One region of the Streptomyces sp. NPDC039480 genome, then DNA from elsewhere that is predicted to be linked to it. Evidence: riboswitches for the same ligand, from Rfam matches in the RefSeq annotation. Region 1 holds a riboswitch; each other region holds the start of a gene.

What was found. Region 1 has a riboswitch for cyclic di-AMP ahead of ACZ56E_RS11840 (C40 family peptidase). Riboswitches for the same ligand answer to the same signal wherever they lie in the genome.
Region 2: linked by a shared signal. The riboswitch ahead of ACZ56E_RS07405 (C40 family peptidase) and the one ahead of ACZ56E_RS11840 (C40 family peptidase) in region 1 are both predicted to bind cyclic di-AMP.
Region 3: linked by a shared signal. The riboswitch ahead of ACZ56E_RS14645 (M23 family metallopeptidase) and the one ahead of ACZ56E_RS11840 (C40 family peptidase) in region 1 are both predicted to bind cyclic di-AMP.

What each region holds. Positions count from the first base shown of each region.
Region 1 covers NZ_JBVITX010000003.1:258,359-262,198, reverse strand. Annotated here, with positions in the region: gene ACZ56E_RS11860 (8-amino-7-oxononanoate synthase) at 1-363, shown strand, start outside; gene ACZ56E_RS11855 (DUF397 domain-containing protein) at 397-621, opposite strand; gene ACZ56E_RS11850 (helix-turn-helix domain-containing protein) at 631-1,494, opposite strand; gene ACZ56E_RS11845 (ATP-binding protein) at 1,767-2,219, shown strand; gene ACZ56E_RS11840 (C40 family peptidase) at 2,263-2,736, opposite strand; cyclic di-AMP (ydaO/yuaA leader) riboswitch at 2,740-2,916, opposite strand; gene ACZ56E_RS11835 (hypothetical protein) at 3,324-3,632, opposite strand; gene ACZ56E_RS11830 (ATP-dependent Clp protease proteolytic subunit) at 3,640-3,840, opposite strand, start outside.
Region 2 covers NZ_JBVITX010000002.1:304,923-308,762, reverse strand. Annotated here, with positions in the region: gene pcrA (DNA helicase PcrA) at 1-2,349, opposite strand, end outside; cyclic di-AMP (ydaO/yuaA leader) riboswitch at 2,606-2,761, shown strand; gene ACZ56E_RS07405 (C40 family peptidase) at 2,770-3,840, shown strand, end outside.
Region 3 covers NZ_JBVITX010000004.1:152,335-156,174, reverse strand. Annotated here, with positions in the region: gene ACZ56E_RS14650 (GntR family transcriptional regulator) at 1-576, opposite strand, end outside; gene ACZ56E_RS14645 (M23 family metallopeptidase) at 795-1,598, opposite strand; cyclic di-AMP (ydaO/yuaA leader) riboswitch at 1,611-1,773, opposite strand; gene ACZ56E_RS14640 (M16 family metallopeptidase) at 1,980-3,365, opposite strand; gene ACZ56E_RS14635 (M16 family metallopeptidase) at 3,362-3,840, opposite strand, start outside.

The DNA.
Region 1 (3,840 bases):
GACACGGGCCTCGCGCCCGCCGCGGCCGGCGCCGCCCTCGCGGCCCTGCGCCTGCTGCGCCGCGAGCCCGGCCGGGCCGCACGCGCCCGCGAGGTCGCGGCCGAGCTGCATCGCCGTCTCACGGCCGAAGGTCTGTCGGCGGTACGACCCGACGCCGCCGTCGTCTCCGTACGCGCCCCGTCACCGGAGCAGGCCGTGCGGTGGGCCGCCGACTGCCGGGCGGAGGGTCTCGCCGTGGGCTGCTTCCGGCCGCCGTCGGTGCCGGACGGCATCTCACGGCTGCGGCTGACCGCCCGCGCCGATCTCACCGACGCACAGCTCGTCGGTGCGGTACGGGTGATCAGCCGCAACGCACCCCGATGAAGCGTGCCGGGCCCGCGCAGGGCCGGGTGCTGCTTATCGGAGGCAGTTGGTGAACGACTCCCAGGGGCCGGGGGAGAAGAGCAGGGCGGGCCCTGCGATGTTCTTCGAGTCACGCACGGCACGCAGGCCGGTCAGCGGACCTGAGTCGAGGGTGGCTGTCTCGACACAGTTGTTCATTCCGTTGCTGTAGCTGCTGCGCTGCCACCGCGCACCTTGAATTGTCGTGCTGGAAGGTACGTACCGAGGCATTGCGGTCATTGTGCCTCCTTACGCGCCGTCGCATAGCCCGGCGATGAAATCCGTTGAGTCCTCGGGTGAGAGCGCTTGTACCTGAAGGGAGTTGAAGGCCTCCGTGTACGCCTGGAGGTCTTCTTTCCGTTCGAGGTAGAGGCTACTCGTCAAATGGTCGAGAACAACCACATCCAGATCAGCAATGTCCGGAAATGAAAAAATAACGAAAGGACCGATCAGGCCCACATGCTCACCTGCGGCGAACGGCAACACCTGAAGCCGAACGTGAGGCATGTGAGATGCCTCCTTCAATCGGATCAACTGCCCCGCGAAGACCTGCGCCCCGCCCACCGGCCGCCGCAGCACCGCCTCGTCCATGACCACGCTCAGCCGCAGCGGCGGATCCGCGCGCAGCACGTCCTGCCGGGCAAGCCGGACCTCCACCAACGCCTCGACCTGCTCTTCCGGCAGCTCGCCGAGCGCGGCCCGGGTCACCGCGCGTGCGTACTCGGAGGTCTGCAGCAGGCCGGGAACCACCGAGGTCTCCAGCGTGCGCACCCAACTCGCCTGCGACTCCAGGCTGATGAAATCGCGGTAGGTGGCGGGCAGCAGATCGCGATAGGCCTTCCACCAGTGATGACGCCCCGCGCCGGGATCGTCGGCGCCGGCGAACGCGATGAGCAGCTCGCTGCGCTGCGGATCCTTGACCTGATATGCCTCCATCAGCAGCCGCACGTCGGCGGCTTTCACGCCACTGCGGCCCGTCTCGATCCGGCTCACCTTGGACTGGTGCCAGCCGACCTTGGCGGCGGCTTCGCTGCTGGTGAGCCCCGCGTGGCCGCGCAGGGCGCGCAGGGCGGCGCCGAGCTGTCGACGGCGCACCGCGGGGCCGTACTGCATGCCCGTCTCCTTTCGGACGGAGCCGTCGGATCTCCCGGCGGCAGGGCAGGGCAGTAGGCGAGATTAGAGGAAGTACCGCTCTCCCGCCCAAATACGGTCTGCCGTAGCAGAGTTCACCGCTTCGAGCGACAGATATATGCACATCTCGGTGGATCGCCACCCGTGACCGGCCAAGGAGTGGCAGGCTGGCGCGAAGCACCAGTCCGGGACTGTCCTCGAGTCATCCGCCGCGAGCCGGAGACCGGTCCCGGTGGGAAAGGGACAACGTCGCCATGGCAGACCATCAGGAAGCCTCCGTCACCCTGCCGAGCGATCCTGTCTCGGTCCCCGCCGCCCGGAAATTCGTATCCCGCGTGCTCGCGGAATGGGGCCTGCCCGGTGACGCCGAAGTGGCCGACACGATCAGGCTGATCGTTTCCGAACTCGCCACGAACGCCGTACAGCACACCCTGGGCCAGTCGCCCACCTTCACCGTGGACCTGGAGCTCGACCGTGACGAGCAATTGCGCATCGGTGTCACCGACAGCCACCCCCGCTACCCCAAGCGGCTCCCCGCGGCCGTCCAGCAGGACAACGGCCGCGGCATGGTCATCATCCGCTGGCTGGCGGCCGAGTGCGGCGGCAGGCTCTCGGTCAGCCCCACCGACGAGGGCGGCAAGACCGTGTGGATCGCGCTGCCCTGGCAGGCACCTGTCCAGCGCGGCTCGTGTGACGACGCCCGCTGACCGGCTCGGCCGCGGGCCACGAGTGCCGCGCTGGACGGTGCGGTCAGCGCACCCTGCCGTACCAGACGCTGTTGGACCAGATCTTCTCCAGGCGCACCACGGTCCCCCTCTTGGGCGCGTGCCAGATGCGGTTGTTACCCGCGTAGATCCCGACGTGGTAGACGTTCCTGCCGGAGTGGAAGAACACCAGATCGCCACGGGTCCGCTGGGACCTGGAGATGTGCTTGGTCTTGTTGTACTGCGCGGCGGCCGTGCGAGGCAGCTTCTTGCCCGTCTTCTTGAACGAGTAGAGCGTCAGGCCCGAGCAGTCGAACCGGTTGGGTCCCACCGCCCCGTAGCCGTACGGGGAGCCCTTCTTGGACGCCGCGATCTTGAGCGCCTTCGTCCCGTGTGTCGCTGCCTCGGCCTCCGCCGTGAGCCCGGGGGCCACGACGGTGCCGCCTACGACGGCGAGCGTGAGTGCCGATGCGGCACCGGTCCTGCTCAGCAGCGACGGAACATGATTCAGCGCGGTCATGCGCAACCCTTCGTCAGCCGCCTGTGAAGGATGACCTGTCGGGTTCGGGCAGGCGAAGATGCCCGGCCGCGTCATGCTCTGCGGCTTAACCCCAAGGGCGTCGTCCGGACTTCCCGGACGGGCCCGTCGTACCTGGGTCCTCCACTCCTGCCGTTGCACCGATGTCGACCGGTCATCCGGGTGGCGGCAGGACTCGGCGTCCGCCCGGACCGCCCCGCCGCTGTGGCGGGGGCTTGTCGTCGGAAGGGATCTTGACCCGAAACAGGTCCGAAAACCGAGCCGAAACGGCGTTTTGTGAGGCTCCTCACGACTGACCTGTTCAGGTGGACACTGCCGAATTCGACGTTCCGCCGCCTTCTCCGACGACCGCTCGACCAGCAGCGGAATGCGTAATTCCGGCCATGCTGTACTCGCTGGACGCAACTTCGGACCGTGCGGATAAGGACGTCCTGGTACGCCGTCCGGGGTAGCCCGACTGGTCCGTTTCGAAGTGGAGCCGGACGTTCCAGTGTTGGGAGCGGGGCGGCCGACGAGGTTTCAGGCGCCTTGCGGAGACGGAATTTGAGGAGCCTTGCGAAGAGGGGATTTCAGGGGCCTTGCGGAGGCGGCACGGTGAGTAGCCCCGCCCGTCGTTCACCGTCGAGGACGCGCAGCGCCCGGGCCAGCGTGGGCGCGTGCACCTCAGTCTCGCCCCGCTGGTGCATGAGGGCGAGCGCGTCCCGCAGCGCGGTCGCCCGCCCGACCAGGGCCTGGGCGGCGCGCAGCCCGCGGTACGTGTGCTCGACGCGGGCCGGGTTGATGCGGCCGAGCAGGTCGACGACTTCGAGATAGCGGTCGATCAACTCCGCCTCGGCGTGCGTGAGGGCGGGCAGCGGAGGCAGTTCGGGCGGCAGCATCGGTGACTCACCTCGGGTCGCGGGCGGCGAGCGAGGTCTTGCGGCTCGGGATGATCCGGTCCACGAGCCCGTACTCCAGGGCCGCCGGGGCGTCGAAGATCTTGTCCCGTTCGATGTCCGCGGCGATCCGCTCCGGGCTCTGCCCCGTGTGCCGTACGAGCAGCTCCTCTAACTGCCGCCTGGTGCGCAGGAGTTCGTCGGCCTGGAT
Region 2 (3,840 bases), on a different contig from region 1:
CGTGACCCGGTCGCCGACGGCGAGCGACACCACCGGCTTCTCCGACGCGCGGCGCGTGGCGAAGCCCTGCGCCCCGCCGGAACGCGAGCGCGAGGAGGACAGCGTCGAGGCGATTCCCGCGACGGGCCCGGACGACGCGGGCGCGCCCATCGAGCCGGTCCGCTTCCAGTCCAGGTGCGTGTCCGGGATCTCCTCGAGGAAACGCGACGGCGGGTTGTACGACGGCTGGCCCCAGGCGCTGCGCATCGAGGACCGCGTCAGATAGAGCCGTTCACGCGCGCGTGTGATGCCGACGTACGCGAGGCGGCGCTCCTCCTCCAGCTCCTTGACCTGCCCGAGGGCGCGCATGTGCGGGAAGACGCCGTCCTCCATGCCGGTCAGGAACACCACGGGGAATTCGAGGCCCTTGGCGGTGTGCAGGGTCATGAGCGTGATGACTCCGGAGCCGTCGTCCTCCTCGTCGGGGATCTGGTCGGAGTCGGCGACCAGGGCGACGCGCTCCAGGAAGTCGGAGAGCGTGCCGGCCGGGGCGGCCCCCTCCTCGCCCTCGGCGGCAGCTGCGCTGTTGTCCTGCTCGAACTCCAGCGCGACGGCGGCGAGCTCCTGGAGGTTCTCGATGCGCGTCTCGTCCTGCGGGTCGGTCGAGGCCTGCAACTCGGCGAGGTACCCGGTCCGTTCGAGCACGGCTTCCAGGACGACGGCCGGACCCGCGCCGGACTCGACGATGGTCCGCAGCTCCTCCATGAGCGTGTTGAAACGCTTGACGGCGTTGGTGGAGCGGGCCGCCATTCCGTACGCCTCGTCGACGCGGCGCAGGGCCTGCGGGAAGGAGATCTTCTCTCGCTGCGAGAGCGCGTCGATCATGGCTTCGGCGCGGTCGCCGATGCCCCTCTTCGGCACGTTCAGGATGCGGCGCAGCGGGACCGCGTCCTCGGGGTTGGCGAGAACACGCAGGTAGGCCAGCACATCGCGGACCTCCTTGCGCTCGTAGAAGCGGACGCCGCCGACGACCTTGTAGGGCAGGCCGACGCGGATGAAGATCTCTTCGAAGACACGGGACTGGGCGTTCGTCCGGTAGAAGATCGCGACGTCGCCGGCCTTGGCCTCGCCCGCGTCGGTGAGGCGGTCGATCTCGTCGGCGACGAACTGGGCCTCGTCGTGCTCGGTGTCGGCGACGTATCCGGTGATGCGGGCGCCCGCGCCCTGGTTGGTCCAGAGGTTCTTGGGGCGGCGGCTCTCGTTCCGCTCGATGACCGCGTTCGCCGCGGTGAGGATCGTCTGTGTGGAGCGGTAGTTCTGCTCCAGGAGGATCGTCGTCGCGTCGGTGTAGTCCTCCTCGAACTGGAGGATGTTGCGGATGGTGGCGCCGCGGAAGGCGTAGATCGACTGGTCCGCGTCACCCACGACGCACAGCTCGGCCGGGTCGTCCTCGTCGCCTCCGGAGGGGCCGACGAGCTCGCGCACCAAGGCGTACTGGGCGTGGTTGGTGTCCTGGTACTCGTCGACCATGACGTGCCGGAAGCGGCGCCTGTAGTGCTCGGCGACGTCCGGGAAGGCGCGCAGCAGGTGGACCGTCGTCATGATCAGGTCGTCGAAGTCCAGCGCGTTCGCCTCGCGGAGGCGGGACTGGTACATCGCGTAGGCCTGGGCGAGGGTCTTCTCGAAGCCGTCGGCGGCCTGCCCGGCGAAGTCCTCCTCGTCGATCAGCTCGTTCTTCAGGTTCGAGATCTTGGCGCTGAAGGACTTCGGCGGGAACTTCTTCGGGTCGAGGTCCAGGTCGCGGCAGACCAGGGCCATGAGGCGCTTGGAGTCCGCGGCGTCGTAGATCGAGAAGGAGGAGGTGAAGCCCAGTTTCTTGTACTCGCGGCGCAGGATGCGGACGCAGGCGCTGTGGAAGGTGGAGACCCACATCGCGTTCGCCCGGGGGCCGACGAGCTGCTCGACGCGCTCCTTCATCTCGCCCGCGGCCTTGTTCGTGAAGGTGATCGCGAGGATCTGGCCCGGGTGCACGCCGCGCTCGGCGAGGAGGTACGCGATGCGGTGGGTCAGCACCCGGGTCTTGCCGGAGCCGGCGCCGGCCACGATGAGCAGCGGGGAGCCGGCGTGCACGACGGCCGCGCGCTGGTTCTCGTTCAGCCCGTCGAGGAGGGACGCCGGGTCGATGACCGGGCGCGGGGCACCGTCGCGGTAGTGCGACTCGCGGGTCATGGGCGCGTCGAACTTCCCGTCGAACAAGTCGTCCGGAATGGGCTCCGGAGCGCTGTCCTCGGGCGGCGGCGGGGGCGCTTCGTCCGCGGCCCGGGAGGGCTGCAGGTCCGCCAGGAAGCTGTCATCAAAGAGGCTGCTCATCGCCTCCCGAGTCTAGGCGGCCCCACTGACAACCCGCTGCGGGTTCCGGACACACCCCGGACTTCCCACTCCGCGCTCACGGACGATCACGATCCGCTACGTCTCTCCGTGTCTCCATCGTGTCCGCGTCAAGGGTCTCGTAAAGTCACGAAAATGTATCGGGCATATCGAACATCAACCTTCACAGGAGCCACACGGGTTGGCTAGCGTGCCCGGCGGGCCACTCGCCCTCCCACCGGCGAACCCCGCCGGGAACGGGTGGCCTCCGCCGAGTCCGACACGTTCGGAGCCGGGGACCCACCAGAACCTTGGGGTGAATCGGTCCCGTACGAAGTACGGGACTGTAGGGCAGCCTTCCGAACCACCCGCCCGAACCCGACAGCTAACCCGGTAGGCGGTCTACGGAAGGAGTCGCCTCCCTTGGCGTCGCACCGCAAGCCGCGGACCCGTACAGCCGGCATACGCACGGCCCCCGCCGTCGGCATCACGACGGCAGCCCTCACCTCCGTCGCCCTCCTGGCACAGAGCGCGCAGGCGGCGCCCTCCGCGCCGACGAAGCCCAGCCTCGAAGAGGTCCAGAAGAAGGTCGACGAGCTCTACCGGCAGGCCGGCGTGGCCACCCAGAAGTACAACTCGGCCAAGGAGCGCACCGACAAGCAGCGCAAGAAGGTCGACCGTCTGCTCGACGACGTGGCCACACGCACGGACGAGCTGAACGACGCGCGCGAGGAGCTCGGCTCGTTCGCCGCCGCCCAGTACCGCACCGGCGCCGTCTCCGAGACGGCCACGATGATGCTCGCCGACGATCCGCAGGGCTACTTCGACCAGAACCACCTGGCGGACCGGCTCACCACGCGCCAGAAGAAGGCGGTCGACGACTACCAGGCGCAGCAGGCGTCGGCGACCAAGCAGCGCACGAAGGCCGCGAAGAGCCTCGAGACGCTGAGCGACTCGCGGGACGACCTGAGGACGAGCAAGCGGACCGTCCAGAAGAAGCTGGGTGACGCGCGTGAGCTCCTCTCGAAGCTGACCGCCGAGGAGAAGGCGCGGCTCGCGGAGATCGAGCGGAAGAAGAAGCAGGAGGCCAAACGCAAGGCCGAGAGGCTGGCCCGTGAGCAGGCCGCGGAGGCGGAGCGGGAGCGGAAGGCCGAGGAGGCGGCGCAGCGGGAGAAGGAGCGCGAGGCCGGCCAGGGTTCCGGTTCCGGCTCCGGATCTGGCTCCGGATCTGGCTCCGACACGGGATCAGGCTCGGGCTCGGGCTCCGGTTCAGGCTCCGGTTCGGGCTCGGGAAGCACCGACGGCAGCTACGCCACCAAGGCCGCGAAGGTCATCGATTTCGCGGAGGCCCAGATCGGCAAGCCGTACGTCTGGGGCGCCACCGGCCCCGACTCCTACGACTGCTCCGGACTCACGCAGGACGCGTGGAAGGCCGCGGGGATCTCCCTGCCGCGCACCACGTGGGACCAGGTGAAGGTCGGCACGACCGTGAAG
Region 3 (3,840 bases), on a different contig from region 1:
GGTGAGCGCCTTGGCCCGCTCCGGGTCCTTGCGGGCGACCGCGTCGAGGATCGCGGCGTGCTCCGACCAGGATTCGCCGGGCGCCGCCGGGGTCTCCACGACGTACATCCAGGCGATCTTGTGCCGGAGCTGGGTGAGCAGCGCGCTGAGGCCGGGGCTTCCGGAGGCCTGGGCGAGCGTCTCGTGGAACCAGCCGCCCAGGGAGCGCAGATCCTCTCCCAGGCCGCCCCTGGAGCGCTCCTGGCCCAGCCTGACGAGCCCGCGCAACACCTTCAGGTGCGCGTCCGTGCGGCGCTGCGCGGCGCGCGCCGCGGCGAGCGGCTCGAGCAGCGTCCTGACCTCAAGGAGGTCGGCGGCCTCCTGCTCGGTGGGCTCGGCGACGCAGGCGCCCGCGTGCCTGCGGGTGACGACGAAGCCCTCGGCCTCCAGCGTGCGCAGGGCCTCGCGCACGGGCACCCGGGAGACGCCGTAGCGGCGCGCGAGGAGTTCCTCGGTGAGCCGGCCGCCCCTTTCGTGGACACCGGCGACAATATCGTCCCGAATGGCCGTGCATACCGAGTGCGCGGGCACGCGCATGATCGGACCTCCGCCTTAATCCCCGCGAAACGCGGTCGACCGACGCTCATTCAGTGACTCTATTGCAGAGCACCGGAATTTCCGACGGCGGGCCGGAATCCATGGATATCTTTTGGCCAAGAGCGGAACGGGCCAGGGCCATGGGCGGCGCGAGGGCAACGCGAAAGCCCCGGCTCTGGGCGAGCCGGGGCTTTCGGAGCTGTGCGGGGGGGCGTCCGTCAGACGTTGACACCGTGCGAGCGGAGGTACGCGACCGGGTCGATGTCCGAGCCGTACTCCGCGCCGGTGCGGGCCTCGAAGTGGAGGTGCGGGCCGCTGGAGTTGCCGGTGGAACCGGAGAGGCCGATCTGCTGGCCCGGGGTGACCGTCTGACCCACGGTGACGCCGAGGGACGACATGTGGCCGTACTGGGTGTACGTGCCGTCGTTCATCTTGATGACCACGTTGTTGCCGTAGGCACCGCCCCAGCCGGCCTCGACGACGGTGCCGGAGCCGACCGCGTGGACCGGGGTGCCGGACGCTGCGTGGAAGTCGACGCCGGTGTGGCTGCCGGAGGACCACATGGCGCCACCGGTCTGGTAGCCCGTGGAGACGTACGAGCCGCTGATCGGGGAGACGTAGGTGTTCAGGCGCTTGCGCTCGGCCTCGCGGGCGGCGCGCTCCTTGGCCTCGCGCTCCTTCTTGGCCTTCGCCTTCGCCTCGGCGTCGGCCTTGCGCTTCTCCTCGGCGGCCTTCTTCATGGCGGCCTCTTCGGCCTGCTTGGCGGCGGCCGCGTCGTCGGCGGCCTGCTGCTGCGCCGCGGCCTGCGCGTCGATGCTCGCGGCGAGCGAGTCGCCGACGGATATCGCCTGGGTGAGGCCGGTGTGCTCCATGGCGGCTTCGTCGGGGGCGGCGAGCGCCGGGGCGGCGAGGCCGCCGATGACACCGGTGGTGGTGAGCGCCGCGACACCGGCGACGTTCGCGGTGGTACGCGTGAGGCGGCTCGGACGACGGTGCTTCCCGGTGGCACGGGTGAACGCCATGTGGCGGGTGATCCTTTCCTTCCTTCTCGCCTACCGGGTTAGCTGACGGGTTCGGAGCAGGAAGGTCTCCTACGGATCCCTCACCTCGCGGCAAGGTGCCCGATTCACCCCAGGGGACATGTGGGTCCCCGGCTCCCCTGGCTCGCGCCGTACGGGGACTCGGCGATGACTGTCCGGTGCCGCGGATGCGGCGTACTGCGCGACGAACAGCCGGGTCGACGCTAAACGCGCCGACTTCAATCGACAAACAGAAGTCGTCTTTTGTAGCGCACGCCACACGGCAGACAGGCAACCACCATATGAATTCGGACATATGGGGACCCCGGCGCCTGAAGCGGTCACCGGGGTCCCGATATGTCCTGACTGTGACTCAGCCGTCACTCAGCCCGTGACGACACTCACTTCACCGATGCCGAGCGCCCTGACGGGCTCCTCGATCTGCGCGGCGTCCCCGACCAGGATCGTCACCAGCCGGTCCGCCGGGAAGGCGTTCACGACGGCGGCGGTGGCCTCCACGGTGCCGGTGGCGGCCAGCTGCCGGTACAGCTGCGCCTGGAAGTCGTCCGGCAGGTTCTGCTCGACCTGGTCGGCGAGGGTGGCCGCCACGGAGGCCGCCATCTCGTACTTCAGCGGGGCGACGCCCACGAGGTTCTGCACGGCCACGTCGCGCTCGGCGTCCGTGAGGCCCTCGGCGGCGAGGACGCGCAGGACCTGCCACAGGTCCTCCAGCGCCGGTCCCGTGTTCGGGGTGTCCACGGAGCCGCTGATGGCGAGCATCGCGGCGCCCGAGCCGTCCGGCGCCGAGCGCAGGACCTGGCTGAACGCCCGTACGCCGTAGGTGTATCCCTTCTCCTCGCGCAGGACACGGTCGAGACGCGAGGTGAGGGTGCCGCCCAGGCAGTACGTGCCGAGGACCTGGGCCGGCCAGACGCGGTCGTGCCGGTCGGCCCCGATGCGGCCGATCAGCAGCTGCGTCTGGACCGCTCCGGGGCGGTCCACGATGACGACGCGGCCGCGGTCGTCGGCGGTCACCGGCGGCACCGGGCGCGGCTCGCCCGGGGAGCCCGTCCAGGCGCCGACCGTGTCCGCGAGGACGGCGTCCAGGTCGGTCCCCGTCAGGTCGCCGACCACGACGAGGGTGGCCGTGGCGGGGCGGACGTGCTTCTCGTAGAAGGCGCGCACCGCCGCCGAGTCGATGGCCGCGACCGTCTCCTCGGTGCCCTGGCGGGGGCGCGACATGCGCGAGGTCACGGGGAAGAGCTCCTTGGAGAGCTCCTTGGCGGCGCGCCGCGCCGGGTTGGCGGCCTCGTGCGGGATCTCGTCCAGGCGGTTGCGGACGAGCCGCTCGATCTCGCTGTCCGCGAAGGCGGGGGCCCGCAGGGCGTCGGCGAGCAGGCCGAGCGCCTTCGGGAGCCGGGAGACCGGGACCTCGAGGGAGACCCGCACGCCCGGGTGGTCGGCGTGCGCGTCGAGCGTGGCGCCGCAGCGGTCGAGCTCGGCGGCGAACTCCTCGGCGGAGTGCTTGTCGGTGCCTTCGTTGAAGGCCCTCGCCATGATCGTGGCGACGCCGTCGAGGCCCTCGGGCTCGGCGTCCAGGGGCGCTTCGAGGTTGATCTCGACGGCGACGACCTGCTGACCGGGGCGGTCGCAGCGCAGCACGGTGAGGCCGTTGGGCAGGGTGCCGCGCGCGGGCGCCGGGAAGGCCCAGGGCCTGGCCGGTCCTGCCTGGGGCTGGGGGTGGAACTGCATCGTCGCGGCCTCGGTCACTTCGCCGCCTCCTCTTCTTCCTCGGCGGCCTCTGCGCCCTCGTCGGCGGCGGTCACGGGTTCGTACACGAGCACGGCGCGGTTGTCCGGGCGCAGGCGGGCCTTGGCGACCTCCTGAACCTCTTCCGCCGTGACGTCGAGGACGCGCTGGACGGCGGTGAGGGCGAGCTGCGGGTCGCCGAACAGGACGGCGTACCGGCAGAGTTCGTCGGCGCGTCCGGCGACCGTGCCGAGCCGGTCGAGCCACTCGCGCTCCAACTGCGCCTGGGCGCGCTCCATCTCCTCCGGAGTGGGGCCCTCGGCGGCGAAGCGGGCCAGTTCCTCGTCGACGGCCGTTTCGATCACGGGCACTTCGACGTCACCCGACGTCTTCACGTCCAGCCAGCCGAGCGAGGGCGCTCCGGCGAGGCGCAGCAGGCCGAAGCCCGCGGCGACCGCGGTGCGGTCCCGGCGCACGAGGCGGTTGTAGAGCCGGG